Linked DNA regions of Luteolibacter sp. LG18. The main gene of each other region encodes a partner of the protein of the gene in region 2 in a complex. Links are inferred from orthologs where the notes say so. Each region holds a gene or a part of one and is shown on either strand. Other genes may lie near its edges. The genes, in order: llg_RS22630, nuoB and nuoD.

Region 1 (7,387 bases), 2.6 Mb from region 2 along the record:
TGGAGCGGCAGATTGTAGCCGGTGAAGAGGGTCTGGCCGACGATGTGGACGTCCGGGAGTTTCGCCGGTTTGGTCGGGTCCTGCGGGGCGAGCGACTCGGCGATCTTCGGGCTCTTTTGCTCCGCGTAGTAAGCAGCGCCCTTGGCGAGATCGAGCTTATGGGCCTGCACGTCCGGAGTGCTGGAAAGCACGCCCGCGAGTTGGATGACGAAGGCCAGCACCAGCACCAGCCCGGCAGCGATCGGCGCGATCCGCGTCTTGCGCTTCACCTCGTCCTTGAGGTCCAGCAGCATGATGATGAACAGGAACAACACCATGATCGCGCCCGCGTAGACCAGGATCTGGATGATGCCGGTGAAGTAGGCGTCCAACCCGACGAACAGGCCGGCGATGCCGACGAACGACACCACCATCGACAGCGCGCTCGAGACCGGGTTGCGGAAGCAGAGGACGGCCACGCCGCCGATCAGCATCAGCAGGGCGAAGATCCAGAAGAGTGGGGAAGGCATGGGAGTGATGGGGGAAAGGGATCTCAGCGGTCGTATTTCAAGGATGCCCACCAGCCGGTCAGCCCAAGGCCGATGACCACGAGGGACGCTGCGAAAGCGAAGAGGCTCGGGAGGACGCCGCCCGCCCGCATGGCCAGAAGCGGCATGGATTGGGTCATGGCGTATACGCCGGCCGCTACCACGATGGAGGAGGAGATCGCTTTCATGGGTCGTCGGGTGCTTACTTCAGCTCGTTCCACTTGTTGACGAGGCCCTCGCGGACACCGCCGATTTCGTAGAGCTTCTTCTTGTTGTGGACCATGTCCTGCCGGGTCAGGCCGGTGATGGCGTAGTCCTTGCGCAGGAAAATGGCCTGCTCCGGGCAGACTTCCTCGCACATGCCGCAGTAGATGCAGCGGATCATGTCGATGTCGAACTCCAGCGGGCGCTTCTCGACCTTCGCCCATTGGTCCTCGGCGGGAATCTCGCTCGGGGTGATCTTGATCGCCTTCGGCGGGCAGATGAACTCGCAGAGCTGGCAGGACACGCAGCGCTCACGGCCCTGCTCGTCCGTCACCAGCGCGGGTGCGCCGCGGTAGTGCTCCGGCAGATGCTCGTCCCACTTCTGTTCCGGATACTGCATCGTCACGCCGAGGCCGGACGAGGCCAGTTCCTTCGCGCCGCGGGACTTGCCGCGCATCGAATCGACGGCGTGCTTCATCGTGAGCAGGAAGCCCTTGATGAGCGCGCCGAAGTAGACCTTCTCACCGAAGCTCAGTTGCGGGCGTTTGACCTTGATGACAGCCATGGGAAGAAAATTTAAAATCTAAAGCACTAAATCCTAAACCCGGGTCAGTTCTGTCCAAGAAGGCCCGAGTTGGGTTTGGATGGCTCCTCGGACACCTTCGCCACCCAGATGATGGCGGCGCAGAGGATCACCAGCAGGATGAACCCGAGGACGATGATCCCGGCGGAAAGGTAAGGTGCGGCGATGACGAGGGCGGCGAGGAAGACGTTCACCAGCGCGGCTTCGAAGAAGATCACCCAACCGAGCTTCATGAGCTGGTCGTAGCGGAAGCGGGGTACCGTCCAGCGGACGAGGATGAAGAACAGGATGAAGACGATGAGCTTGGTCAGGAATACCGCCAGATGGAGCAGTCCGCCGAGCTTGGCGCCGAACAACGAGAAATCGTTGATGTATGGGTCGAGCGGGCCCGCCGACCAGCCGCCGAAGAAAAGGGTAATGATCAGCGCGGAGCCCACCACCATCGCGGCGTATTCACCCATGAAGAACATCGCGAACTTCATCGAGGAGTACTCCGTGTGGTAGCCGCCGACGAGTTCGGTTTCGCATTCCGGAAGGTCGAAGGGCATGCGGTTGGTTTCCGCGAAGATCGAGATCGTGAAGATCAGGAAGGAAATGAAAGCCGGGATCCAGAACAGCAGCTTCGAGGACAGCGGATGGGCCGCGTCATGGCCCCAGAACGGCAGCAGCAGCCAGCCGTGCTCGGACTGTTCCTGGACGATCTTGCCGAGGTTCAGGTCGCCGAAATAGAGCAGCACCGGGATGATCGAGAGGCCGAGGCAGATTTCGTAGGAGATCATCTGGGCCGTGGAGCGCACGCCGCCGATGAACGGGAACTTCGAGTTCGAAGACCACCCGGCGAGCGTGATGCCGTAAACCGAGAGCGAGGCGATCGAAAAGATGAACAGCGGACCGACGTCGAGGTTGGCGATGGCGAGGTCAATCTTCTGTCCGCCAAGGGTGATGGAGGAACCGAAGGGGATCACGGCCAGCGTGATCAGGGAGGGGGCCACGGTCAGCACCGGAGCCAGCCAGTAGAAGGCCTTGCGGACATGAGTCGGGGTGAAGTCCTCTTTCAAGAACAGCTTCACGCCGTCCGCCATCGGCTGGATCAGACCGGCGAACGAGAAGTCCTTCAGACCGATCAGGCTGAGCGGAATGCCAACCCGGTTCGGGCCGACGCGGTCCTGGATGACCGCGGAGAAACGGCGCTCGAAGTAAACCGAGATCGGCACCAACGGCAGCACGACGAGGAACGTCAGGCCGATGATTTTCGCCAGCGTGATGAGGATGGTGAGAAGAAGCGGGTCCATGGGGAAAGTTAGACGTTATGGGTTAGAGGTTATTGGGTGTCTCTTTCCCGTGATGCACGCCGGAGATACGAAATGTAGCCGTTTAGCAGCGCGATGGCCGTTGCCGCGAGAGCACGTCCTTGCTCAAGCATGTCCGTGGCGATGATGCCTTCGTCATGGGCGGTAATGAGGTGGTCTACTACTTCCCAGCAGGAACCCCGGGCGTTGGAGCAAAACTTCGCATTATCGAGGTAGTGGAAGCGACCGTAGCCCTCGGCGATATTGGCTGTGCTGGACCGTGCAGCTCGTAGAATTTGGTCGCCCAGTCGGAAGCTCTCTTCCTTCGGGAGGGCTTTGCAAATGGTCCTCGCCACGAAAACACGAAGTTCCCGGCATGCTTTCCAGCATTCCAGATCTTCGAATGTCCTCAATGATTCGTGGTCCATCGCTTCTCTTTCCAATAACTTTTAACCTCTAGCCTTTAACCATTAATGATGCCAGCGGCCTTGCGGGCGCGCTCGTTCACGAGAAGCGGGATTTGGTAGCCGGTTTCGACGACCGGTTTGCCTTGGTCGCCGATCTTGGAAAGGGAGAGTCCATTGAACGCGGGAATCGCCTCGGCCATGGCCTTGAAGACGTCCTCGATCATGTGAACCTCGTTCTTCTCGCCACTCAGCGTGAGGACGAGGTCGCGGAGGATTTCCCAGTCGTCGCGGGCACCCGCGGGCGGTTCGACGGCGCGGTTGAGGCGCTGGAGACGGCCGGAGAGATTGACCATCGAGCCGCGCTTCTCGGTGAAGCCGGCGGACGGCAGCACCACGGTGGCGAGTTCGGCGGTGGGGTTGGCCAGGGTGGCCATCTGGAGAAGGAAGGTGGCCTTGCCGACCTGTTCGCGGGTGAACCCGGCGTCGCCGAGCAGGTCCTCGCCAAGGGCGATGAGCGCCTTGATCGAGCCGTTGTCGAGGCCGTAGCGGATGCTGGCCAGCGCGGCGGCGGGGTCCTCCGTTTCCCACACCAGCTTCGCGCCGGTCGTGTTCGGGTTGCGGTCGGCGGCGACCAGCAGGGTGTCGGCCTCGCCGTGGCGCGGCACGATCGCCAGCGCATTGGTGCCGATCTCGGCGGCCAGTGCGCGGGCCATGAAAAGCTCCTCGTTGGTCATCCGGCCGGAGGCGACGATGGCGATCTCGCCGGACTGGAAAGTCTTGAGGTTGTTTGCAGCGATCTCCAGCGCGTTCTTCCACGCCAGCGGCGTGTGCGGTCCGCTGACCTTCACCAGCGGCTCGGTCAGGCGGGCGTCGGAATCCAGCGCGTGGAAGGCCAGGCGGTGCGAGTCCGGCATCCAGGTCGAGTTCACCTCGTCGTTCCGGCGCGGGGTGATGCGGTGGACCTTGTTGCCGCGGGCCCAGACGATGATGTTGGTGCCGGTGCCGCAGTTGACGTCGATGGACTTGGTTTCCTTCAGGAACCAGACACGCATCTGGAAGCGGAAGTCATTGGAGGTCAGCGCACCGACCGGGCAGATGTCGACCGTGTTCAGCGAGTAGTTGCTGTCCAGCAGGCGGCCCGGATGGACCGTGAGGGTGGTGTGGGTGCCGCGCTGGGTGAATCCGAGCACCGGATCACCGGCCACCTCGTCCATGAAGCGGATGCAGCGGCTGCACATGATGCAACGCTCGTCGTCGAGCCGGACCCGCGGACCGATGTCCACGTTCTTCGGCTTCTTCACCTTCATGTCCACGAACCGGGACGAACCGCGGCCGTGTTCGACGGAAAATTCCTGGAGGCGGCACTCGCCGGCTTGGTCGCAGATCGGGCAATCCAGCGGGTGGTTGATGAGCAGGAACTCCATCACCCCCTCGCGGCATTTCTCCACCAGCTCGCCCTGGGTGCGGATGCCCATGTTCTCGCCCACCGTGTTCGCGCAGGCGATCACCGGGCGCGGCATCCAGCCGATGATCTCATAGCCATCCTCATCGCGCGCCGGCTCTTGGCCGGGGGCGGGGCGGGGGGGCATGCCCATCTGCACGAGGCACATGCGGCAGTTGCCGGGAGCGGAGAGCTTCGGGTGGTAGCAGTAGCGCGGGACGTGGATGTTCGCCTGGGAACAGGCCTCGATCATGCGCGTTCCCCGGGGAAACTGGTGCCAAACGCCGTCGATCTGGACGTTGACCATGCCCTTTTCAGCGGCAAGGTCCTTGGGCAGCTTCTTTTCCGCGGTGGCAGAAGGGTTTTCGCTCATGGCTCGATGGGTCCCGGACGGGAACGTAGCCCGCCAGATTCGATCCAAACTATGAGTGGCCGCTCCGCGTCCCGGCAAGCCACTTTGTGAAAAGTTTCACAAGGCGCAAGGGTTCGCCGTCCAACAGATCCAACAAAAAAGCCGGACCCCTGTTGGAGTCCGGCTTTGGAAAATGGGGCTGGGCTGGGATCAGGCGCGGCCGAGGTAGCTGTTGTCCTCGGTCTTCACGTTGATCTTCTCGCCGACGTTGATGAAAAGCGGCACCTGCACGATCAGGCCGGTTTCCATGGTGGCGGGCTTGTAGACGTTGTTGGCGGAGTCGCCCTTCACGCCTTCCGAGGATTCGGTGACGGTCATGACCATCGAGGCCGGAAGGTCGATCGAGGCCACGGTGCCGTCGGTGAACAGAAGAGTGTAGATGGAACCCTCCATGAGGTAATCCTTCACCGGCTCCACGATGTCCTCGAACACGGCGGCATCCTCGTAGGTTTCCGGGTTGAGGAAGTGGTAGCCGCTGCTGTCCTTGTAGGAATACTCGTGCGGGATGCGCTCGAGCAGCACGCCTTCCATCGAGTCGTTCGAGGTCAGGCGGAGATTGAAGATCTTCTTGGTGCCCACGCTCCGGATCGACATCTGGACGTAGGAGGCCATGCGCGGCGGGGTCTTCAGCTCGTGGCTGACGACGACGCAGACTTCGTTGTTGTGGCGGACGGCGTGTCCCTTGCGGAGGTTGATGACGGGCGTTGAGGCCATGGCTGGCGCGGGGGATAGGCGGCGGAGCGGGTCGAAGCAAGCCGGAAGTGCTTTTTCCGCGCCGCAGATGGCTCAGAATCAATCGGCGCGGGAAAATCCGCGGCCTGGATCCGTGGATTCCGGTTGAACCCCGGTCCGGGCGGTGTATCCTCACCCCACACAGCAAACGGGGGCGTTCCGGTTTCGACGGGATGTTTGACGCGCTGGTGGCACGTGGAGGTTGATCGGTTGGCCTCTTGAAAAGCCGATCAAAACAAATAAATGCAGACTCTCACGAGCTCGCATTGGCTGCTTAATTGACGGCCACGTCCGACCCCTGACGCCTGTTAAGGGAGAAGACGACACTCAACAGGCTGGGCTGGAAGCCGGGTAACCGGGCGTCCGGTCGAGATCAAACAGGTTTCTAGGAAAGACAACGCCGTTCGCGGGCCCAGTCCTTCCGAAACACCAGACCGCGGACTAAACGTGTAGAAGCCAGTGCTGAAGGCGTTTCGGACAGGGGTTCGACTCCCCTCGCCTCCACCATTTGACCCTCAACAGGTAACGCTGTTGAGGGTCTCTTTTTTGGGTGAAACCCATCCGGAGAAATCCTTAGCACCTCGCGTGGGATGCAATTTTGAAGAAAAGGCGGGCGTTCGGTGGTCCGGCGGTTTTGGAATGGAGGTTTCACCGTTCGACTCCGATGTTTCTGAAATCCGTTTCCTCCGTTTGTGCCGTGCTGCTGGCGGCCGGTGCGCTTCCCGCCTTCGCCCAGGCCCCCGGCGTTCCGATCGAACCCGGCGTGCCGCTTTCGAACAACCCCGGCATCGTCCAGCAGGCGGAGGCGCTCAAGGACGCGGGTAAGCTGCTGTCGAAGGAGAAGATCGCCGAATTGGTCGAAAAACCGGTGGCGGAACCGGTCGAGCTCCTTCCCGCCAAGACCCAACCGCTGGTCAGCCGGGACGTGGCCATCGCCGCCACCAAGGGCTTCGTCCGCATCGGCTGGTTCTACCTGTGCCCGAAGTGCGACCACTGGCACCTCAACCTCGCGGGCGGTTACGTCATCGACCGCAAGGGCGCGGTGGTGACCTGCCATCACTGCGTGCGTCCGGATCATGAAATGCGGGAGGGCTACCTGATCGCCGTGGACGCGGAGGAAAAGGTCTACGCGGTCACCTCGGTGATCGCCGCGGAAAAGGAACTGGATGCCGCGGTGCTGCGGATCGAGGGCTCCGCCTTGGAACCGCTGCCGCTGCAGGACCAGGTGTCACCGGGCGATGCCGCCTACCTTTACAGCGAGCCCTTCGGTCACCTCGGCTATTTCAGCGCAGGCGTGGTGAGCCGTTTCTACTGGAAGAAGGGCGAGAGCGGAGACGCGATGAAGTTCGAGGACGCCGTGCGGCTGCGCATGAACGCCAGCACCGAGTGGGCTCCCGGTTCCAGTGGCGCGGCGCTTGTCGATGCCTGCGGAAACGCCATCGGCCACGTGTCCACGATCTCCACACTGAGCAACGATACCAAAAAGGCCGGTGGCCAGACGATGATCACGCTCCACGAGGCGGTTCCCGCACGGGGAGTGATGCTGCTTCTGAAGCGTGATCCGAAGGAAACGCCGTGAGGCCTACTTCAACGGCTCGACCTTGCCCTTCACCGTGAGGGTGGCGGGCATCTGGTTGCGGATGATGCCGAAGGCGGTTTCCGGTTTCGCGGGGAGCTTCTCCAGCGCCGCCTTGAAGGCCGCGAGGTTGGAAACCGGTTTGCCCTCGACCTGTTGGATCAGGTCGCCGGGCTTGAATCCAGCTTGGGCGAGAGGGCCGGAAACCTGGGCAAC
Region 2 (7,141 bases):
TGGCCCTCCTCATGGGATTTTCCCTGCTGGTGTTGGTGCCGCGGGCCGGGGTGGTTTGGGAGCAGGGGGATGGCCCCGCGCATGCCGCGGGCATGGCCAATCCCCGTTACCGCCGTGGGCTGGTGGCGATTCTAGTGCTGGCGGTGATCGCCGTGACCGGCTGGGTGGGGATGAGCCGCCGGAAGTTCGAGGACATCCAAGCCGGCCAGTTCGCGGTGTTCCGGCGGTCTTCACGGCAGGATGCCCGTTATCAGGCGATCTACTATTGCTCCCCGGAAAGCATCCGCGGCCTCCATTTGAAGAAGCGGAGCCTCATGACCATCGGGCTGCCGGAGCGGGATTGGGTGGTGGATGCGCAGGGGCGGCTCACGCCGGAAGCGATCGCCCGGACGGGGCTTTCCGGGGAAGAGGTGGCCGCGGTGCACGCGGTGTTCGCGAAGTTCCGGGAGCGGCAGGCGAAGTGCCTGTGGTCCCGGTTGGCTGTCGTGCCGGAGCTCTCGACCGATCCGGATCATTTCGGCATCCGGGTCCAGCCGATGTTGTTCGGCCCGCAGTGCCAGGCCTTGGAGCTGTGCCTCTATGTGGACCTCGATTTCGTGAAGGACAAGGCGGCCCGTGAGTATCTGGTGTCCGGCTATCCGCTCGACCCATGGCCCGGGCGCACGGCGTGGACCGGCATCACGGGTGTCCGCTCCGGCGGGGTGTGGAGGTTCACCACGCCCGACCACCCCGCGCCGATGACCGCGGCGGAGTTCAACCGGGTTTACCTTCCGGTTTTCGAGGAAGAATGAGGCCCATTGGCCGCTGAAATAAGGCCCATGGGTCTCATAGGGCCTATAGGACCGATGGTTTGTGGACGGAGGCCCCCTTGTGAAATCCTTCACAAACGGCTTGAGGCGGCGGCGGCGCGGAGTCAGGGTGCTCGTATAGCCACCATGGTCACTCCTTCCCAGCAGCCGCTCCATGCCGCCTACGATTCGAAGATCGAGGGCAACGTGATCTTCACCCGCGTGGATGCGGCGATCAACTGGATGCGGAAAAACTCGATGTGGCCGATGCCGATGGGCCTCGCCTGTTGCGCGATCGAGATGATGGCCGCCGCTTGCAGCCGCTTCGACCTCAGCCGTTTCGGCGCGGAGGTGATGCGCTTTTCGCCGCGCCAGGCGGACGTGATGATCGTGGCCGGCACGGTGACCTACAAGATGGCGCTGGCCGTGAAACGCATCTGGGACCAGATGCCGGAGCCGAAGTGGTGCATCGCCATGGGCGCCTGCGCCTCCTCCGGCGGGATGTACCGCAGCTACGCGGTGCTCCAAGGCATCGACAAGCTGATCCCGGTGGACGTTTACATTTCCGGCTGCCCGCCGCGCCCCGAGGCGCTGATCGAGGGCCTGATGAAGCTCCAGGCGAAGATCGAGGGCCAGCCCGCGCTCCAGCAGCAGAAGCAGGAGTTCTTCAACGAGATGGCCTGAGCCAGACCCTTTCCCCTTTTTTCGAAACGATGTCCGCGGAAGACGTGAGCAAGGTGCGCGAGAAATTCGGCGCGCAGGTGAAGTCCAGCAACGAGTTCCGCGGCGAGCACACCGTGACGGTGGAGCTGGCGGCGCTGCACGAGGTGATGGCCTTCGCGAAGAACGAGCTGGGCTACGGCATGGTGATCGACATCGCCAGCCTCGACCACTTCGGCGACGATCCGCGGTTCGAGATGGTCTATGAACTGGTCACCGTGGACGACTCGAAGCACCTGCGGGTGAAGTCGCCGGTGGGCGAGGACGAGTCCGTGCCGAGCGTGACCGACCTGTGGGCCGGGGCGGATTGGCACGAGCGCGAGGTGTACGACATGATGGGCATCCGGTTCACGAACCACCCGGACCTGCGCCGCATCCTGATGTGGGAGGGCTACCCGTTCTACCCGCTGCGGAAGGATTTCCCGCTCCAGGGGCGTCCTTCGGACATGCCGGACGTCGCCTTCACGGGCATCGCGCCGCTGGAAGGCGGGCCGTTCGTGACCTGCGCGGGCGGTGACGACACCATCGGCCGCGAACCGCGGGCTCGGGTGGTCGATTGATTTTTTCCTCCCCGTCCCCACCCGCACCCCTCCTGCACGATGAATCGTCTGGTGGCCCGTGCCCATGGAGTGAGGCGGGGGCTGGGCCAGCTCCGCGAGGCGCGGATGCCGTGGCTGATCGCCGCGCTGGTCCTCGCCATCCAGGCGGGCGTGGAAGCCGGGGGCGGCTACCTGCGGCACCCGGAGTGGTTTGAATGGTTCGGCCTGAGCCGGGCGGGCGTCCTGCGCGGGTGGCTGTGGCAGCCGCTGAGCTACGCGCTGCTCCACGGGAGCTGGGCGCACGCGATCCTCAATGTCGTCTGCCTGCTGCTGCTGGGCACGCGGGTGGAGCACGTGCTCGGCTCGCGGAGGCTGGTGCGGGCGATGGTGGCCTCGATCCTCGGCGGGGCGGCGGGCCACCTGCTGCTGGCGGTGGAAAAGGATCTGACGCTGGTGGGGATCTCCGGGGCGGCCTACGGGCTGCTGCTGCTGGTGACCACGCTGTCCCCGGACTCCAAGATGTGGCCGCTGATGGTGTCCGGGCGCTGGCTGGGAGTCGGGCTGCTGGTGACCACCGGCTTGCTGGCGTTGATGGACCCGGCGCTGGGCGTGCCCGGGCTGGCGGACCTCGGGCGCTGGATGTCGGCGCAGGGGATGGAGGCCGGGTGGAAGTTCAGCCACGGCTGCCACTTCGGCGGCGGCCTCGCCGGCTGGCTCTACGGCCGCTGGCTGCTGCGCCCACGGGTGACACTGGCGAAGCTGCGGCGGGAACGGGAACGGCGGGAGAAAGCTCTGAGCACGAAATCCAAAATTCCAAACGGGGAGTAAGCGGAAGGAGTTGAGCCTTTAGGCGAGGAAGGTCTTCAGAGGGGGGCGGAGGCTTGAAAAGTTTGCTGGTTTTCAGTGTTCAGTTTTCAGGAAGAGAAGACGGGCTTACGCGGGGCTTATTCCACGACCTCCGCTCTTCCTTTTGCGATTTCTGCGCCTCTTTGCGGCTAAAACCTCCCCAGCCTCCGCCCCTCCCTGAAGACCCTCCTCGCCTGAAGGCTCGACTCCTCAACACCTCGGACGGATTCCGGCAACTGCTTGGCACATAGGCCCAATGGCATTACAGGATACGAAAGGTTCATCCCATGGCCATCTCGCTCCAATTCGCCGCTTCGATCGACCGGTTTCACGGGCTGCTCACGACGATGTTTCCCCATGAGGGGCTGACGGCGATTGGCGGGCCGGGAAAACTGCTCCATGGCTCTTTCCTCCGGAAGCTGGAGGAGGTGATGGAAGACCTCCGGGACGTTGCTCCGGCGGAGGCAGGGGTGACAGGTGGGGGGGGGGGAGGGGATTCTGGACGAGCATCGCCGGTGGTTCCAGCGGCTGCTTGGATTGGGCCATCGCGGTGATCCGGTGGTTCTCGGCGAGTGTGTCCGGGTGTTGTTCCTGCTCACCGCGATGTTGTGGGACCGATGTGTGGAGCAGGAAGGGGGCACCAACCTGCGGCCGATGAATTGCATCGCGCCGTTGAAGCCGATGTTCGCGTATTGCGGATTTGAAGGAATGGCGGATTGGCCGGTGGCTGACGTTTTGGCTGAACTCTCGAAGCGGAGGGATGAGGCGATGCAGTGGAATGACGTCCAAAATCCGAAACAGGACGTGAAGACGAGGCGGCGATGGTTGGGTTGGATCGATCGAGGTTTGGGAATGGGAATTGTGGCCTTGGCTGTTCTTCCGGGGTGCGATCGTCGGGCGGGGAACGAGGTGAAACGGGAGCTATGGGCTCCGGATGGTTCGCGTCGGCTGGTGGTGTTTTGCCGGACGGTGGACGCGACGACGGGGTTCAACACGCAGGTTTCGATGCTTGGGCCGGGGGAGTTGCTGCCCGACGACGGCGGTAATGCGTTCATCGCGGATGACGGTGACGTGCGGGTGTCGTGGAAGGCGGACGGGGGAATCCTGATCGACTATCCGGGCGACCTGCGGGTCTTCAAACAGGAAGCCGTGGTGGGTGGGGTGGCGGTGGAATACCGGAAGCGCCCGTGAGCGGAAGGAGTTGAGCCTTCAGGCGAGGAAGGTCTTCAGAGGGGGCGGAGGCTGGAAGAGTTTGCTGGTGTTCAGTTTTCAGTTTTCAGCAAGAGAAGAGGGGCTTTCGCGGAACCGATTCCACGACCTCCGGTTCTTCCTTTTGCGATTTCTGCGCCTCCTTGCGGCTAAAATCCCCCCAGCCTCCGCTCCCCCCCCTGAAGACCTTCCTCGCCTGAAGGCTCAACTCCTCACGAAAAAGCCCGCGCCGGTGAGGGCGCGGGCTTGGTTCGAGGACCCCGGAAATGGGTGGTGCTGGGCTCAGCGGTTGCGAGCGTTGTCGACCTTTTCGCGCCAGGCGGCCTGGCGTTCGGCGGCGGCGGCTTGGTTGGCCTGCACCTTGGCGGAGAAGTTCGCCTGGTTCTGGGCGCGGGCCTCGGCGAAGTTCTGCTGGCGGGCATTGGAGGCGGAGCGCCAGGAATCGAGCGTCTGCTGGCGCTGCTGCTGGTTGTCCTGCAGGCGTTCGCGATACTGCTGCTGGTTGAACTGGAGCCGCTGCTGGTACTCCTGGCGGTTGTCCTGGTAGCGGTTCTGGTTGTATTGCAGGCGTTCGCGGAAGTCCTGCTGGTTGTTTTGGAGGCGGTCGCGGTAGGCCTGCTGGTTGTAGTTCAGGCGGTCGCGGTATTCCTGCTGGTTCGCGGCGAGGTTGCTGCGGAACTGGGCGGCATTGGCGTCGCGGCGCTCGCGGAAATCATTGGCCCAGGCGTAGTTGCGCTGGCGGAGTAGATCGAGGCGGTTCTGGTAGTTCGGGATCTGGCCGTAGTGGATGTTCCGCGGCGGCGGGCAGACGCCGCCACCCGGGCGCCAGCCGTAGGGGTGGGGCACGCCGTGGCAGAGCGGCGGGCGGTAGCCGACCGGGTAGTAGCCGTAGAGGTAGGGGTCGTAGTAGCAGCGGCGGCTGTAATCGTAATAGCAGTAGCGGTAGGGGTCGTAGCCCCAGCGGCTGTCGCTGGTGGCCACCAGCGAAACGATGGCGGCACCGGCGAGCGGCGCGCCGTAGTCGACGCCCGGTCCATAGCCACTGTAGCCGGGGCTGTAGGGGTCGTAATAGCACGACACCAGGGAAAGCGAGGAGGCGGCGGTGATCAGACCGGCCGCGAGGCGGAAGAGTGGGGTCTTCATGGTTCCTAGGACTCGAATGTGCGGAAATTTATTCACGCGGCCCCAGGCCAGATTCAAGAGCCCAGATTCCAGAACCCAGAGAAGAGGAAGAGTCTGAGGAGCGCTCTGTCCCACCTATAGGTCCTATTCTCCGGCTGGGAGGCCGTGAAGAGTGGAAAAGAACCTGAGGAGCCCTCTTCCTCCTCTCTGGACTCTGGGCTCTGGATTCTTGTGTCTGGCCGAAGGCCTCTTGACACCCCCATGGCCGGTTTCGTTTCTTCCGTATAGCTCATCCCATTGCATGCCTGATTCCATTCTCGTGACCGGCGGAGCCGGCTATATCGGTTCCCACACGGTTCGTTTGCTCGCTTCCCAAGGTCGGAAGATCGTCGTTCTGGACAATCTCGTTTACGGCCACGAACAGGCCATCGTCGATGAGTCCGTGGTGCTTGTGAAAGGTGACGTGGGCGACCGCTCGCTGGTCGAGAGCCTTTTCGCCGAGCACGGGTTCGCTGCCGTGGTCCACTTCGCCGCCTACGCCTACGTGGGCGAATCGGTGACCGATCCGCTGAAATACTACCGGAACAACACCGCCGAGCCGCTGGTGCTGCTCGAAACGATGCAGAAGCACGGCTGCAAGACCTTCGTCTTTTCCTCCACCTGCGCCACCTACGGCGTGCCGGAGAGCATCCCGATCGTGGAGAGCAATCCGCAGCGCCCGATCAATCCCTACGGCCGCAGCAAGCTGATGCTCGAGTGGGTGCTCGAGGATTGCGGCCGCGCCTGGGGCCTGCGCAGCGCCTGCCTCCGCTATTTCAATGCCAGCGGCAGCTCCGCCGATGGCCTGATCGGCGAGGACCACAACCCGGAAACCCACCTCATCCCGCGCGTGCTGATGGCCGTGACCGGGGAAATCGAGCACGTCGAGGTCTTCGGCACCGACTATGACACGCCCGATGGCACCGGCATCCGCGATTACATCCACGTCGAGGACCTCGCCGAGGCCCATGCGCTCGCCCTGGACCACCTGGTCGGCGGTGGGGAGTCCGTGAAAGTGAATCTTGGCACCGGCGTCGGCGTTTCTGTTCGCCAAATCATCGATGCCGTGGAAGAAATTACAGGCAACAAGGTGCCGGTGAAGTATGGTCCGCGTCGTGAAGGCGACCCGGCGATGCTGATCGCGGACCCGTCCCAAGCCAAGGCGGTCCTTGGCTGGGAAGCCCGCCGCAAGGACGTGCGCGACATGGTTCGCCCGGCCTGGGCGTGGGCGAACGGCCCCCGCAAGGGGCGTTATGACCGCTGAGCGCGTAAACCCACGTAATCGCGATGTAATGACATTCGGGCTTGCAAGGCCCGATAAAACAAGCAAGTTCTCGTAGAAAACCCAACGTACATGAACAGCCGATCCTTTTCCCGCGCGGGGAAGTCCTCCTCGCGTCCCCCCACTGGCTTCTCGCTGGTGGAGTTGCTCACCGTGATTGCGATCATCGCGATCCTTCTCACCGTGGGAGCGGTTGGATTGGGCGGCATGACGGGCGGTAAGAACGTCAACAGCGCCGTGACCACGGCGGAAGCCCTGTTTGCCCAGGCGCGTGCGGAGGCCACCGGCCGCGCCACCCGCGCCTGCGTGCTGGTGGACATCAACGACCCCTCCGACCGCGTCAACTACCTGCGCCGCATGGTGGTGGCCTACGAGGAGATCGATCCCGCCACCAACCAGCCGGTGAAGGACAAGTGGGTGGTCACCGACCGCGGCGCGGTGCTTCCGGACCAGGTGTATTTCAGCAAGACCTACAGTAAGGGCGGCGATGGCCAGACGCTCGAGGAAATCACCCTCAGCGAGGACAACGTGAAGAAGCAGTTCGCCGGGAAGTATCTCAGCTACAAGTTCACCTCGGAAGGCATCAGCTCGGCCCC
Region 3 (7,427 bases), 2.7 Mb from region 2 along the record:
TGTCCTCGGGCCAGGCACCCACGACGCCGATATACATCGGCGTGTCGCTGTCACGCCCGGTGTTGCTCCACCAACTGTGTTGCTGGAGGTTCGTGGTCGAGGTCTCGAAGGCTTCGCGGGGAGGACGTGATGAATGGTCCTTGAAATTCGAGCGGATCTGGCCAGCGATGCTTACCAGGACCGGAGCCGCCAGAATCAGGATGGACAGGCCATATAACGCCAATGTCCGTGCCTTTCCGGACTGCTGGGTGGGTGACGAGGTGGATTCCATGTGAACTGGCATGAGGGTTTCAAAATGGGTGCGATGATGATGAATGGAGGTTTTGAGTTATGGCGATGTTTTTATGGTTACGCTATATGCATGTTTTATGCCGGGCGTGGGCTGTGCTGCCTCGTGTTTCCTGCCCGGCGGGAGGCGGCACAATATCCCCTCGCCATGCCCCGTGGAGCGGATAGCCTTCCGAGATGCGTCACCGCCTGCACTGGCTTCTCCTCCCCGCGGCATCCGCCGGCCTGTCTTCCTGTGCGATCGTGAAGGCTCCGTTCACCGTGGCGGGTGCGGTGGTGGAGGGGACCTACAATGTGGGTGAAAAGATCGTGACCGCCCCCATCGACGCCTACGACCGCCGCCAAGCGAAGAAGGACGCGGAGAAAGAGAAGGCGGACAAGGAAGCGGAGAAGAAAAAGGCCAAGCAGCCCCAGCAGGGCACTTCTCCGGGCAACATCATGGACGCCCAGCCGCTACCGCAGCAAACGCCGCTGCCGCCCATTGCTCCGCCGCAGTGATCCTAACTGGGAGTAGAATGGGAGCGAAGCGGACATAGCCGGAGGCAAACATTCTTGTCCCGAATGGCGCTAAATTTAGGCGGAGTTTCGGAATGGGAAGACGAGCCTCTTTTCCCCGGCAAGGGGAATCGGATTGCTAGCCGGTGGCTAGGAGCGCAGCGACGCCCCCACCGGTTGGAGTGGATCGTTGGGTTCGCATGCCGGAGGCATGCAGGAGAGCTTCCTTTGCTCCTAGGCCTTCGAACGCCGCGAGTTCACGTGGAGCCGCGGACCAGCGATCGGAGGCTTGGACGACCTGGGGCTCTACCTGATGGTGGCCGGTGCCATGGCGACGATCCTGCGTCTGAAGGACTGTGGAAAGATCGCGAGAGAGGAGGCGGAATCTGAGCGCCGGAGGCAAGATCTCCTGTCGAAGATCCAAGCCCTCCAGCATCATCGAGATCGGCAGGATATAACCCGCTGACGGAGACCGATCCGCCTCCGTTGCTCACGCGATATCCGCGGTCACGGGCGCGCCGGGTTTGGTGGGCTCGTGGTCGAGGTAGCGGCGCTGGGCCTCGGTTTCCTCGTTGTGGGCCTTGCCGTCGTTCTCCGCGCTGGTGTCGGACAGCAGCTCCTCGCGGAACTTCGCCACCATGGCCTCCACCGGCCAGGAGCTGGCTTCACCGAAGGCGCAGATGGTGCGGCCGTCGATCTGGTAGGCCACGCTTTCGAGCGTCTCGATGTCCTTCGGCGAGGCCTCGCCGGTGACGAGACGGTCGGTGATCTTTTTCATCCACATCGAACCTTCGCGGCAGGGAGTGCATTGGCCGCAGGATTCGTGGGCGTAGAAGCTGTTGAGGTTGTTCAGCACCCATGAGATCTTGCGGGTGTCATCGAGCACGATCACGCCGCCGGAACCGGCCATCGAGCCGCAGGCAGCCAAGGTGTCGAAATCCATCTGGATGTCCCAGAATCCGAGATCCTTGGCGGAGCCGTCCGGGTTCTTGAGCTTGTAGGTCTCGTCGCAGCGCAGGATTTTCGACGAGGAGCCGCCGGGGATGACCGCCTTGAACTCGCGCCCATCCTTCGGGCCGCCGCACATGTCGTACAGTAGCTCGCGCATCGTGATTTTGCCGACCTCGACTTCGAAGTAACCCGGCTTCTTCACATCACCGGACACGCACAAGATGCGGGTGCCGGTGTTGCGGGCCACGCCGAGCTTCGCGTATTCGTCGCCGCCCATGCGGATGATGTGCTTCACGTGGCAAAGCGACTCCACGTTGTTCACGATCGTCGGGCTCATGTAGAGGCCGAGCGCGGCGGGGAAATACGGCGGCTTGATGCGCGGATAGGGGCGCTTGCCCTCCAGCGATTCGATCAGGCCGGTCTCTTCGCCGCAGATGTAGGCCCCCGCGCCGCGGTGGACGTAGATTTCCAGGTCGAAGCCGGAGCCGAGGATGTTCTTGCCGAGGAAACCGTGGGCGCGGGCCTCATCCAACGCCTTCTCCATCAGCACGGCGGCGGCGGGGAATTCCTCACGGAGATAGATGTAGGCGGTGTGCGCGCCGGTGGCGAAGCACGCGATCACCATGCCCTCGATGAGCTGGTGCGGGTCCTGGTGGACGATGTAGCGGTCCTTGAAGGTGCCCGGCTCGGACTCGTCGCCGTTGCAGATCAGGTAGACCGGCTTGGTGTTGTTCGGCGGGATGAAGGTCCACTTCATGCCCGTCGGGAAACCCGCGCCGCCGCGGCCGCGCAGGCCGGATTTTTTCACCTCTTCCGTGATGTCCTTCGGCGCCATCGTGAACGCCTTCTTCAGATCCTCGTAGCCACCGTCGGAGAGATAGGTCTGGATGGAGGGATCCCAGCCCTCCCGGTCGACGTTCTTGAAGATCAGGCGGTACTCGCGCGGATCGGGCTGCTTGCCGGCTTTGTAGGTGATCACGGAAATGGGCGGGTGAGGGGGGTTAGTGTCCGGCGGCGGAGTTCGCGGCGTTCGAGTAACTGTCGAGCAGGGCCTGGGCCTTGTCGGCGGTGATGCCGTCGTGGAAATCGTCGTTCACCATGCACACCGGAGCGGTGCCACAGGAGGCGAGGCATTCCGCGAACTCGACGGAGAACTTCCCGCACGGCGAAACCGAGACCGGATGATGATGGGAGTCCGAGGTGCTGCGATCGATGCCGGTGAGCTGGCAGAGCTTTTCCATCAGCTCGTAGGAGCCGCCCATCGCGCAGGAAAGCGTGCGGCAGACGCGGATGTGGTTCACGCCGGGAGCCGACTGGCGGAAGCCCGGGTAGAACGTCACCACCTCGGCGACCTTGATCGGTTCGATCCCGATCCGCTGCGCGGTCCACGCGATGGCTTCCGCCGAAAGATAGCCGTGGTGATGCTGGATGTAGTGCAGCAGCGGCAGCACCGCCGAGCGCTTCTGGTTGTCCGGGAACTGGGCCAGCCGCTTCACGGCCTCGGCTTCCAGCTCAGTCGTCACCGCGAAGGGAGCAAAGAATTTCGTCCCCGGGGTTTCGGGTGACGCGACGAGGTCTTCGACGTTGGAATGGGACATGGGATGGTGATTTTTTTAGCCGCAAAAAGGCGCAAGAGGCGCAAAAGTTCAGAGTGGAGCGCTTTCCGGATGAATTGGCAGTTCTTTGGAGAGGGCGTATTTGCGGATTTCGAGTTTGGAAGCTCCGAAGTTGATGAGCAGACCGTGTTCTTTCCGGCAGGCTCTCAGGTAACCCAAAAGTTGGGCGGTATGTTCGGGGGCGATGGTTCGGCAGGCTTTGATTTCGACGACCAATTCTCCAGCCACCACGAGATCAATTTCGAGATTGCCGAGCACCGTGCCGTCCTCGTCCATCACTTGCAATGGAACTTGTTGGACCGCCGGGATTCCTTTCTTGGAGGGGCGATGGAGGAGTCCGTTTTCGTAAATGCTCTCCTTGTATCCGTGACGCAGGAAGCAGTGCAGCTCAAATGCGGTTTCCCGCACTTGGTCGCAGAGCTCGAATATGGATTCCTTTTGCGCCATTTGCGCCTTTTTGCGGCTAAAAAATCTTACCTGTCACACTCGCCCATGACGAAATCCAGCGAGCCGAGGATCGCAGGGATGTCGGACACCATGTGGCCGGGGAGCAGCTTCGAGGTGATCGAAAGGTTGCAGAAGGAGGGGCTGCGGATCTTGAGTCGATGCGGGACACCGCCGCCGGTCGAGTGGATGTAGAAACCGAGCTCGCCCTTCGGATTTTCCGCGCCGAAGTAGACCTCGCCCTTCGGAGCGTCGATGCCTTGGGTGGCGACGATGAAATGGTGGATCAGCTCCTCCATCGACATCAGCACGCGCTCCTTGTCCGGCAGCATGCTCTTCGTGTCGGCCAGGTTCACCGGGCCGGCGGGCATGGTGTTGAGCACCTGGCGGCAGATCCGGATCGACTGGCGCATTTCCTCCATGCGGATTTGGTAGCGCGCGTAGCAATCGCCCTCCTCGGCGATCGGGATGTCGAAGTCGTATTGCTCGTAGCCGAGGTAGGGACGGTCCTTGCGGAGGTCACGGCTCACGCCGGATGCACGCAGGTTCGGGCCGGTGAGGCCCCAGGCGATCGCCGCCTCCTTGCTGATGACCCCGATGTCGCACATGCGGTCGAGGTAGATCTTGTTCTTGTCGAGCAGCTTCGAGATTTCGTCGATGGTGATCTCGCACTCGTTGAGGAAGCGGCGGACCGCCTGCTCGAAGCCCGCGGGCATGTCGCGGAGCTGGCCGCCGACACGGGTGTAGGAGGTGGTGAAGCGGGCACCGGTGAGCTGCTCGCAGAGGTTGTAGATCTTCTCGCGCTCCGTGAAGGTGTAGAGGAACACGGTCATTGCGCCCACGTCCATGGCGCAGACGCCCACGCCGAGCATGTGGGAGGAAATGCGGGCCAGCTCACAGCACAGCACGCGCAGGGCCTGGCCGCGGGGCGGCAGGGTCCAGTCCATCAGCTTCTCCACCGCACAGGCGTAGGCCACGTTGTTCGCGAGCGGCGCGAGGTAGTCCAGCCGGTCCGTGTAGGGCACGAACTGGTTGTAGTGCATGTTCTCCGCGATCTTCTCATCGCCGCGGTGCAGGAACCCCACGTCCGGGTCCGCCTTTGTGATGATCTCGCCATCCAGCTCCAGCACCAACCGCAGCACGCCGTGGGTAGCCGGGTGGGAAGGGCCCATGTTGAGCACCATCTTTTCGCCCATCAGGTCGTCCGTCTCGGCGTGGTAATGGTCCGCCGCCGCGGCGGAGGCACGGGCGAGGGTATCGGGCGCTTCGAATTCGGTGGTACGGTTGCTCATGCCGGGGTTAAACCTAGGGAAATCTGTCTCGAAAGGCCCCCGGGCGGCAAGGGGTTTGTGAAATATTTCACAAGGGGCGATCCGGCATCCAAGACGCGCCCGCGGCTTCCGGAAATCACGGGTTCTTTTGAAGTCCAGTGGCGGAGAGAATCAGGTCGTCGCCGTTGTAGGGCACCTTGTCCGGGCCCGCCGACCGCAGCTCGATCCGCTGCCAGCCCTCGGGATGGACGATCACCGGGCTGCCCCAGCGGTCGAGCAACAGGCCGTCAGGGGAAAAGACCGGATGTCCCGCCGGGAGGAACACCGTGCGGTTCGGGTTCTCCCCGCGCAGGGCCGCTGCCAGATCCGCGTTGCCTCCGATGGGATTCTTCGACGGCTCCTTGATCACCGAGAAATAGCCGCCGAGCACGCGGTTCAGTTTCCGCAGGTCGTCGATGGGCGGGGAGGCCGGGTCGCCGTAGCCGGAAAGCAGGCCTTCCGCCGCGGTCGGCTTCGCCGGGGGAGTGGGGGCCGGCTGGCTCGGCGTGACCGGCGGAGGTGGAAGGATGGGCGTTGGTTTTTCGACCGGGCGCAGCACCAGCCAGAGGACGAACACCAGGATGGCGATCGCTCCGAGCCACTCATGCCATTTCCACGCGCGCATCTGGGAAGAATAGCCCTGACTTGTTTCAGGGAGAAGGGGCATTCTTGTCCCTTTTTCTCGAAGCTCGATTTCCACAAGGACAGGAATGTCCTTGCTCCCTGATCAAATCAGGAATCCCACCGGGTTCGTGGCGCTCGCTGGGTCGTAGAAGTTACGGATATTCGGCAGCACCTGGTCCATGTTGCCGTTGCTGACCCCGAACCACCGCAACAGCTCGCAGTAATACTGGTCCGCGGCCAGCTTCGGGAAAATCCGTCCGCCGCGGCCGATGTCGTCCGGCCCATCGATGGCCAGCGACGGGAAATTGCCCTTCACCGTGCCGCCTTGCACCGGACCGCCGAAGACGAACTGGTTGCCCGACCACGCGTGGTCCGTGCCCTGACCGTTCGAGCGCAGGGTCCGTCCGAAATCGGAGGCCGTGAACGTGATCACGTCGTTCGCCAGCCCCAGTGCCTCCAGCGATTTCTGATAGGCATAGAGCACCGCATCCAGCGTCAGCAGCATGCCGCGCTGGGTGTTGAGCAGTTCCGAGTGGTGGTCCCAGCCGCCGAACTCGATGAAGATCGTCTGCCGGGCCAGCTTGAGCTGGTCGCGGATGACGATCGTCTTGATTGCGGCCTGGAACTGTTGGGAGAGCCAATGGTTCGGGAAACCGGCGGCCGCGAACACCGAGGCGAGCGTGGTGCCGATCGCGTCGAACGATTGCTGGAACTGCGCGCCGCGTTCGATGCTGTTCGCCGTGATGCGGCCGTGGGTGCGCTGGAAAAGGCTCTGATAGTGCTCTTCGATCGGGCTGGCGACCACATCCTTCAGCGCCTGCTCCTTTGCCTGCTGGATCGCGGACTGGCCGCCGGTGCCGGTGATCGCCAGCGCGCCGCCGGGCGTGATCACAAACTGGCCCTCGCTGCGGCCGATCTGGAACGCGTTGTTCCCGGACAGCGAGAAATTCATCGGCATGTAGTAGCCGCCGGTTTGCTCCGTGTTCAGCGTCGAGTGGATCACGTCCGCCGCACGGCCGCCCCAGCCGGACAGCACCGACATACCCTGCGGCACCGAGGTCTGCCACTGCTCGATCTGGTCGCGGTGCGAGAACAGCGCCTTCGGCAGCGCGACGTTGCCATTGAGATACGCCTGCTTGTCCGGGATCGGTTCGATCAGCGTGCCGACGTTCGCGAGGAACGAGAGCCGCTTCTTCGAGGTGTCGCCACCGAGGCCGTTGAACATCTCCGCCAGACGCGTGCAGGCGGGATTTAGCCCGTATTGTCGCCCTTGGGCGTCGGTGTAATTGAGCGGCAGCAGTTGGTTCCGCGGGATCGCCAGGTTCGAGCGCGAGGCCGCGTATTCATCGTAGCCGCCGGGGGAGTCCCGCGGGATCAGGATGTTGAAGGTGTCGCAGCCTCCGGACAGGAACAGGCACACCAGCGCCTTCCGCTGGCCGCTGAAACCGCTGGCCGCCGCGGCGTGGTTCGCCATCGTCAGGTTCAGCAGGGTCGAAAGGATCGAGGTCGAACCGATCGCGGCGCAACTGGCTTCTCCAAGGAATTGTCGGCGTGAGCGCATGGGATATTCAGCGTTGGACGGCGCCCTCCGGGCAGGTCATCGCCAGCCACACGGCGAGCGCGACGCGGTCGTTCTGGTTGAGGTTCGGATCGTTCAGCCGGGTGATCAGGATCGAGCGCGTCCGCGCGGTCATGTTGC

Evidence for each region.
Region 1: the proteins of nuoB (region 2) and llg_RS22630 are in contact, whole or in part, in a crystal structure (PDB 6Y11), measured with the Thermus thermophilus proteins. The link is inferred for Luteolibacter sp. LG18 from one-to-one orthologs. Residues at the interface, in WP_096411117.1 of Thermus thermophilus: Arg16, Glu17, Gly18, Leu24, Leu27, Val28, Trp30, Gly31, Arg32, Asn34, Ser35, Trp37, Thr54, Asp55, Ala56, Asp59, Ala61, Arg62, Phe63, Gly64, Glu66, Val67, Phe68, Arg69, Ala70, Ser71, Arg73, Gln74, Ala75, Asp76; in WP_096411122.1 of Thermus thermophilus: Arg36, Val44, Arg45, Met46, Gly47, Pro48, Asn49, Arg50, Val51, Leu57, Gln58, Ala61, Asp62, Ile64, Lys65, Ile67, Phe68, Lys69, Glu70, Ile72, Val74, Glu223, Ala224, Glu225, His233, Thr234, Glu235, Tyr236, Ser237, Trp241.
Region 3: the proteins of nuoB (region 2) and nuoD are in contact, whole or in part, in a cryo-EM structure (PDB 6KHJ), measured with the Thermosynechococcus vestitus proteins. The link is inferred for Luteolibacter sp. LG18 from one-to-one orthologs. Residues at the interface, in WP_011056552.1 of Thermosynechococcus vestitus: Leu46, Met47, Tyr48, Thr50, Ala51, Cys52, Phe54, Ile55, Glu56, Ala58, Ala59, Ile61, Gly62, Ser63, Arg64, Phe65, Asn76, Pro78, Thr89, Thr91, Lys93, Met94, Ala97, Leu101, Met123, Phe124, Ser126, Asp127, Ser128, Tyr129; in WP_011057128.1 of Thermosynechococcus vestitus: Pro17, His18, His19, Pro20, Ser21, Met22, Val25, Arg27, Met29, Thr31, Ile38, Asp39, Cys40, Glu41, Pro42, Val43, Ile44, Gly45, Tyr46, Leu47, His48, Arg49, Gly50, Met51, Lys53, Ile54, Asn57, Arg58, Pro65, Tyr66.

What each region holds. Positions count from the first base shown.
Region 1 is NZ_AP024600.1:5,698,476-5,705,862, reverse strand. The notes cover bases 474-3,422. They hold llg_RS22630 (complex I subunit 1 family protein), read right to left. Parts: upstream 2,607-3,422; coding sequence 1,341-2,606; downstream 474-1,340. Other genes in these bases: llg_RS22625 (molybdopterin-dependent oxidoreductase), read right to left, coding at 3,067-3,422; llg_RS23035 (four helix bundle protein), read right to left, coding at 2,636-3,031; llg_RS22635 (NADH-quinone oxidoreductase subunit I), read right to left, coding at 730-1,296; llg_RS22640 (hypothetical protein), read right to left, coding at 533-715; llg_RS22645 (NADH-quinone oxidoreductase subunit J), read right to left, coding at 474-509. Outside these bases: more of llg_RS22645, read right to left, coding at 1-473; more of llg_RS22625, read right to left, coding at 3,423-4,824; llg_RS22620 (elongation factor P), read right to left, coding at 5,014-5,577; llg_RS22610 (serine protease), read left to right, coding at 6,260-7,174; llg_RS22605 (PDZ domain-containing protein), read right to left, coding at 7,178-7,387. UniProt on the Escherichia coli protein: NDH-1 shuttles electrons from NADH, via FMN and iron-sulfur (Fe-S) centers, to quinones in the respiratory chain. The immediate electron acceptor for the enzyme in this species is believed to be ubiquinone.
Region 2 is NZ_AP024600.1:3,099,517-3,106,657, forward strand. The notes cover bases 1-2,703. They hold nuoB (NADH-quinone oxidoreductase subunit NuoB), read left to right. Parts: upstream 1-935; coding sequence 936-1,472; downstream 1,473-2,703. Other genes in these bases: llg_RS12780 (hypothetical protein), read left to right, coding at 1-791; llg_RS12790 (NADH-quinone oxidoreductase subunit C), read left to right, coding at 1,502-2,068; llg_RS12795 (rhomboid family intramembrane serine protease), read left to right, coding at 2,108-2,703. Also shown: more of llg_RS12795, read left to right, coding at 2,704-2,875; llg_RS12800 (hypothetical protein), read left to right, coding at 3,803-4,084; llg_RS12805 (hypothetical protein), read right to left, coding at 4,385-5,245; UDP-glucose 4-epimerase GalE, read left to right, coding at 5,526-6,527; llg_RS12815 (prepilin-type N-terminal cleavage/methylation domain-containing protein), read left to right, coding at 6,618-7,141. UniProt on the Escherichia coli protein: NDH-1 shuttles electrons from NADH, via FMN and iron-sulfur (Fe-S) centers, to quinones in the respiratory chain. The immediate electron acceptor for the enzyme in this species is ubiquinone.
Region 3 is NZ_AP024600.1:5,767,963-5,775,389, reverse strand. The notes cover bases 2,956-5,944. They hold nuoD (NADH dehydrogenase (quinone) subunit D), read right to left. Parts: upstream 5,087-5,944; coding sequence 3,824-5,086; downstream 2,956-3,823. Other genes in these bases: llg_RS22870 (DUF1501 domain-containing protein), read right to left, coding at 5,832-5,944; llg_RS22875 (hypothetical protein), read right to left, coding at 5,202-5,729; llg_RS22885 (GxxExxY protein), read right to left, coding at 3,381-3,797; llg_RS22890 (NAD(P)H-dependent oxidoreductase subunit E), read right to left, coding at 2,956-3,332. Also shown: llg_RS22905 (hypothetical protein), read right to left, coding at 1-283; llg_RS22900 (hypothetical protein), read left to right, coding at 466-786; NADH-quinone oxidoreductase subunit NuoF, read right to left, coding at 1,274-2,719; more of llg_RS22890, read right to left, coding at 2,736-2,955; more of llg_RS22870, read right to left, coding at 5,945-7,289; llg_RS22865 (DUF1800 family protein), read right to left, coding at 7,297-7,427.